Linked DNA regions of Aliamphritea hakodatensis. The protein of the gene in region 1 interacts with the protein of each later gene in a pairwise test. Links are inferred from orthologs where the notes say so. Each region holds a gene or a part of one and is shown on either strand. Other genes may lie near its edges. The genes, in order: uvrD and lpdA.

Region 1 (3,276 bases):
GCTGCCGGGTGGAAAGTCAAACGTCAGGGCATTAAATGTAGCAATGGCGCAGCCGAGCATGGTCCAGATAAGTATCTGAATACAGAAAGACGTTGCAGGAGATGTCTCTGCGGTATCAGGGGCTGTGCGGTTTTGGGCTGACTGAATACAGAGGGCGGTCAGTATCACGGAAGTAGCATAGAGGCTCAGCAGAGTATGGGCAGGCATTCCGGCCAAAAAGGGGCATACCAGTATGCTGTAGATGCACAGCAGGACCGACCAGTGGAAGCCGGCCAGTATGGTGGTTGGATATGCATATTCACGGAATATTAAGGCCATGTTCCCTTTGCCGTCATTCAGTTTCAGTACATATATTTTTGCCTGATTAACCACAGAAAAGAAAGGGGTTAAGGCAAAAAAACTACGACTAATGGCTGATAAGGGAAAATGTGTATAAAACAGCCGGCAGATGTGCCGGCTGTCAGGGGCTGATCAGAGAGGTTGCAGATTGGCGTAACCGACAACCAGCCATTTTGTGCCTTCGTAGTCGAAGTTAATCTGGACCCGGGCTTTTGGCCCCTGGCCTTCATAATTAACGACCACGCCGTCACCGAAGATCGGATGGGAAACCCGCTGGCCAAGTACGATGGACGGTACATCCTGACCGGCCTGTGCCTGCGCATATGAGGGTTGCTGCGGTGCCCGCTGAGCTGTCACCGGGCGGCGAATGCTGGCATTCAGGCGCACTTCCTGCAGATGTTCTTCCGGGATCTCGCGGATGAAACGGGACGGGCGGTTAAAGGTTTCGTTGCCGTGCAAGCGGCGGGATTCCGCGTATGTCAGATACAGCTGCTGCATGGCCCGGGTAATGCCGACGTAGCAAAGCCGGCGTTCTTCTTCCAGGCGGCCGGGTTCTTCAATTGACATATTGTGCGGGAACAGGCCTTCTTCCATACCTGCCAGAAACACCAGCGGAAACTCCAGGCCCTTTGCGGAGTGAAGGGTCATCAGCTGTACGCTGTCCTGATGTTCATCAGCCTGGGTATCACCGGCATCCAGAGCGGCCTGGTCAAGGAAGGCAGATAACGGCGTGGCGTTAACGTTTTCTTCTTTATCAGGTTCCCAGGTGGAAAGGTACTGACGCGCTGCGCTGACCAGTTCTTCAAGGTTTTCGACCCGCGCCTGTCCTTTCTCACCCTTTTCTTTCAGGTGATGCTCAATCAGACCGGAATACTGCACTACGTGTTCTGTCTGTTCGTTCAGTTCGGCATGCTGGGTGTTCTGGTCAAGGTCGTTGATCAGATCAATAAAGGCCTGCAGGGCGTTGGCAGCCCGGGCAGAGAGTTTATTAAGTTCCACCACTTCATTGGCAGCACGCCACATGGAGACGCCTTCTGTCCGGGCGTGCAGACGGACTTCTTCAATGGTTTTGCCGCCAATACCCCGTGTAGGCACGTTAATGACCCGCTCCATGGCGGTGTCATCTTCACGGTTGCCCAGCAGGCGCATGTAGGCAAGGGCGTTTTTGATTTCGAGCCGGTCATAGAAACGCTGGCCCCCGTAGATACGGTATGGCATACCAGCACGGATCAGAGCTTCCTCAAGCACCCGTGACTGGGCATTGGAGCGGTACAGAATGGCTGATTCATTGCGCAGGTTGCCGTCCCGCACCCAGCTTTCAATCTGATCGACGATGAAGCGTGACTCGTCCTGCTCATTGAAGGCGGCGTAAACGGAGATGGGTTCGCCATCGGTGCCCTCGGTCCACAGTTCTTTACCCAGACGTCCCTGGTTATTGACGATAACGGCGTTGGCAGCGCTGAGGATATTCCGGGTGGAACGGTAGTTCTGTTCCAGACGCACTACGGTCGTGTCGTTGTAGTCGTCTTTAAAGCGCTGGATATTCTCGATTTTAGCGCCACGCCAGCCGTAAATGGATTGGTCGTCATCGCCGACGGCCATCAGTTTTTCCGGCTGGGGCTGGCGCGGGTCCATTTCGCTGCACAGCAGTTTCAGCCAGGCATACTGGATGGTGTTGGTGTCCTGAAATTCGTCCACCAGAATATAGCGGAAGCGGTCCTGATAGTGCTTCAGCAGGGAAGGGTTGCGGTCACGCAGTAATTCCAGTGACCGCAGGATCAGTTCACCAAAGTCCACCATGCCGCCACGTTCACAGGCTTCTTCATAGGCGCTGTACATGGTGACCATCATCTGCGCATAGGGATCACCGCCGGGGTCAATATGGGCGGCGCGCAGGCCATCATCTTTCTGAGCGTTGATGTACCACTGGAACTGCTTGGCCGGCCAGCGGCTGTCATCCAGATTCATTTCTTTGCTGAGCCGTTTGACCAGGCGTAACTGATCGTCAGAGTCCATGATCTGGAAGTTTTCAGTCAGGCCCGCATCGCGCCAGTGTGCCCGCAGAATCCGGTGCGCCAGTCCGTGGAAGGTGCCTACCCACATACCACTGGGGTTCAGGCCCATCAGTTCTTCGATCCGGCCGCGCATTTCTTTGGCTGCTTTGTTGGTAAAGGTCACCGCCATAATCGAATAGGGTGACAGGCCTTCTGTCTGAATCAGCCAGGCGATCCGGTGAACCAGTACCCGGGTTTTGCCTGAGCCTGCACCGGCCAGAACCAGCAGGTTACCAAGTGGCGCGGAAACTGCGTCGCGCTGCGCTTCGTTGAGTGAGTCAAGCAGGTGAGATACGTCCATAAGTGCCCGGGTCTGTGCTGATGCAGAATTTGCTGTATAAATAATCAGTAGCGGATTATAGCAGACCCATGAACGGGTGCGAGTGTTATCTGAACAGCCGGTACAAAAGAAAGGCAGAAAGAAAAAAAGCATTCAATCGTCACTGAATGCTTTCTTGAAATGTAGTCTGTCCGGCTTTGCCTCCTTTACCTGCCTTACAGATTTCCGGCCGTTGGCCAGTGCTATTCCCTTTGCTTAAAAGTGCGTCCCTGAATCCCGGTGGTTCATCATGAGCCTTGCGGGGTGGTCGGTGCTCCTGCTGACCCTGTGCTGCTTATCCCTGCAGCCTGATCTTCCCTGTTTAACGGTAACGTCCTGTTTGCCGTGAACACGTCCCTGGTTCATTAAGGCTGCTTCCTGCAACCGCTGGCCTCCATGGCCTCTTTTCTGCCTGAGCTGATGACCGGAATGTCCTTTACTCCGGCCGGATCTGTCATTGAGTGGCGCTTTCCGTGTGCCTGACAGATCACGGTGTTCCCTTCAGCAGGTGATCATCCTGTTCGCCTGACTGTTTCGGGCTCCGAGCTTCCTGCTCATGTAAAC
Region 2 (3,299 bases), 2.0 Mb from region 1 along the record:
TGCGGTTGCATCAGCGGCTGCGCCGGGCACAGTGCCTGTCGGTGAGCGTGTTGAGAAGCGTGTTCCGATGACGCGTCTGCGTGCAACGATTGCTAAGCGTCTGGTTGAAGCTCAGCAAAATGCTGCCATGCTGACGACTTATAATGAAGTCAATATGAAGCCGATCATGGAGCTGCGTAAGCAGTACAAGGATCTGTTCGAGAAAACCCACAACGGTACCCGTCTTGGCTTCATGTCTTTCTTTGTTAAAGCTGCAACTGAAGCGCTGAAGCGTTTCCCTGCAGTGAATGCCTCAATCGATGGTAACGATATGGTTTACCACGGTTATCAGGATATCGGTGTAGCGGTATCGACCGAACGTGGTCTGATGGTACCGGTACTGCGTGATACAGATGCGATGAGCCTGGCAAATATTGAAGCCACTATCCGTGACTTCGGTCTGCGTGGCCGTGACGGTAAGCTGGGTATGGATGACATGCAGGGCGGTACGTTCACCATCACCAATGGTGGTGTGTTCGGTTCCCTGATGTCTACGCCAATTCTGAATCCGCCACAAACGGCTATCCTGGGCATGCATAAAATTCAGGAACGTCCAATGGCCGTCAATGGTCAGGTAGAAATTCTGCCAATGATGTATCTGGCCCTGTCATACGACCATCGTATGATTGATGGTAAGGAAGCTGTACAATTCCTGGTTACTATAAAGGATCTCTTAGAAGATCCAGCTCGGATGTTGCTAGACGTATAAACTCAGCCCCCTTACAGAAATTTTTAAAGGTAGGTAAAAATGTCAGATAAATTTGATGTCATCGTGATTGGTGCTGGCCCTGGTGGTTACGTAGCTGCGATTCGAGCCGCACAACTGGGACTGAAAACCGCGTGTGTAGAGAAGTGGGTCGATGGCAAAGGTGCACCTTTACTGGGTGGTACCTGTCTGAATGTTGGTTGTATCCCTTCCAAGGCTCTGCTGGAGTCTACTCACCAGTTTCATAATGCCCAGCACGCTGATGTTCACGGCATCCAGGTTGGTGGCGAAGTCACTATGGATGTTAAAGCGATGGTTGCCCGTAAGGACAAGATCGTTTCAAACCTGACCGGTGGTATTGCCGGTCTGTTCAAGGCGAATGGTGTGACGCTGCTGGCCGGTAAAGGCAAGCTGCTGGCAAACAAGCGTGTTGAAGTGACCGCTGCTGATGGTGTTGCAACTGTTTATGATGCAGAAAACGTAATCCTGGCTTCCGGGTCCGTGCCGGTTGAGATCCCGCCTGCGCCGCTGACTGAAGGCCTGATTCTGGACAACGAAGGTGCCCTGAACATCGACGAGACGCCTAAGCGTCTGGGTGTTATCGGTGCCGGTGTTATCGGTCTGGAAATGGGTTCCGTATGGGCGCGTCTGGGTACTGAAGTAACAGTACTTGAGGCGATGGACAGCTTCCTGGCGATGGCCGATAAGGACGTTGCCAAAGAAGGTCAGAAACTGCTCAAGAAGCAGAAGCTGGACATTAAACTGGGCGCACGTTGTACCGGTACTGAAATCATTGACGGTAAAGAAGTTAAGGTTAAGTACTCCGATGCGAACGGTGACCAGGAGCTGGTTGTTGATAAGCTGATCGTAGCGGTTGGCCGCCGTCCTCAGACTAACGGTCTGCTGGCAGATGATTCCGGCGTTAAGCTGGATGAGCGTGGTTTCATCTTTGTTGACGGTCAGTGCCGCACTGAAGCACCGGGCGTATACGCGATCGGTGACTCAGTACGTGGCCCTATGCTGGCGCACAAAGCATCTGAAGAAGGCATCATGGTTGCGGATATCATTGCCGGCCATCACGCACAGATGAACTACGATGTAATTCCAAGCATCATCTACACCCATCCTGAACTGGCCTGGGTCGGTAAGACCGAGCAGGAACTGAAGGCGGAAGGTGTTGACATTAAAGTAGGTAAATTCCCGTTTGCAGCGTCTGGTCGTGCCATGGCCGCGAACGATACCGACGGTTTTGTGAAGATGATTGCTGACGCTGAAACTGACCGCATCCTGGGCGTGCATATGGTCGGTGGTATTGCGTCTGAGCTGATTGCTCAGGCTGCAATTGCAATGGAATTCTCTTCAACTGCAGAAGACCTGCAACTGACTGTATTTGCTCACCCAACCGTGAGTGAGGCAGTGCATGAAGCGGCACTGGCTGTGGATGGTCACGCAATCCACATGGCAAACCGCCGCAAGCGTAAGTAATAAAAAGCCCCTGTACGCTGTGCAGGGGCTTTATAGTTTTAGATTTCGACCGGAGACCCCGGTTGATTATCGTTGTGTATACCCGGCATGCTGTTACTGCAGCAGCTGAGGTGTTTGCAACCTTTGGGCTGTATATCAGTGGCCTCTCCCCATTGAGTACAGAGACCTCAAAAGTAAAAACGACGGATTAGAGCATGAATCTTCATGAGTACCAGGGCAAACAACTGTTTGCCGAATATGGTCTGCCGGTATCCAAGGGATACGCTGTAGATACCCCGGAAGCGGCTGCTGAAGCAGCTGAAAAAATTGGTGGTAGCAAGTGGGTTGTTAAAACCCAAGTGCATGCCGGTGGCCGTGGTAAGGCTGGCGGTGTACAGCTGGTTGACTCTCCTGCAGAAGCGTCTGAATTTGCCGCTAAGTGGTTGGGTAAAAACCTGGTGACCTATCAGACTGACGCTAATGGTCAGCCTGTATCTAAAATTCTGGTAGAAGACTGCACCGATATCGCCAATGAGCTGTATCTGGGTGCGGTAGTTGACCGTTCTTCTCGTCGTATCGTTTTCATGGCATCTACTGAAGGTGGTGTGGAAATTGAGACAGTTGCGGAAGAAACACCAGAAAAAATCCTTAAAGCGACCATTGATCCGCTGACCGGTGCGCAGCCTTACCAGGGCCGTGAGCTGGCATTCAAGCTGGGTCTGGAAGGTGTGCAGATTAAGCAGTTTACTCAGATCTTCATGGGTCTGGCGAAAATGTTCCAGGAAAAAGACCTGGCGCTGCTGGAAATCAACCCGCTGGTTATCACTGAAGCCGGTGATCTGCACTGTCTGGACGCTAAAGTAGCGATCGACGGAAACGCGGTTTACCGTCACAAAGATCTGCAGGCAATGGAAGATCCGAGCCAGGAAGACGAGCGTGAAGCACGCGCTGCTGAGTGGGATCTGAACTACGTTGCACTGGATGGCAGCATCGGCTGCATGGTTAACGGCGCAGGCCTGGCAATGGGTACGATGGACATCGTTTCCCTGCACGATGGCTTCCCGGCTAACTTCCTGGACGTAGGTGGCGG

The links.
Region 2: the proteins of uvrD (region 1) and lpdA interact in binary tests that used the Escherichia coli proteins (3 or more experiments, as listed by UniProt). The link is inferred for Aliamphritea hakodatensis from one-to-one orthologs.

What each region holds. Positions count from the first base shown.
Region 1 is NZ_AP025281.1:5,069,257-5,072,532, reverse strand. What follows is about bases 84-3,033. They hold uvrD (DNA helicase II), read right to left. Parts: upstream 2,695-3,033; coding sequence 472-2,694; downstream 84-471. Other genes in these bases: PCI15_RS23020 (GGDEF domain-containing protein), read right to left, coding at 84-318. Also shown: more of PCI15_RS23020, read right to left, coding at 1-83. UniProt on the Escherichia coli protein: A helicase with DNA-dependent ATPase activity. Unwinds DNA duplexes with 3'-5' polarity. Translocates on single-stranded DNA with 3'-5' polarity. Initiates unwinding more efficiently from a nicked substrate than double-stranded DNA.
Region 2 is NZ_AP025281.1:3,031,163-3,034,461, reverse strand. What follows is about bases 36-3,008. They hold lpdA (dihydrolipoyl dehydrogenase), read left to right. Parts: upstream 36-787; coding sequence 788-2,230; downstream 2,231-3,008. Other genes in these bases: sucC (ADP-forming succinate--CoA ligase subunit beta), read left to right, coding at 2,425-3,008; odhB (2-oxoglutarate dehydrogenase complex dihydrolipoyllysine-residue succinyltransferase), read left to right, coding at 36-748. Outside these bases: more of odhB, read left to right, coding at 1-35; more of sucC, read left to right, coding at 3,009-3,299. UniProt on the Escherichia coli protein: Lipoamide dehydrogenase is a component of the glycine cleavage system as well as of the alpha-ketoacid dehydrogenase complexes.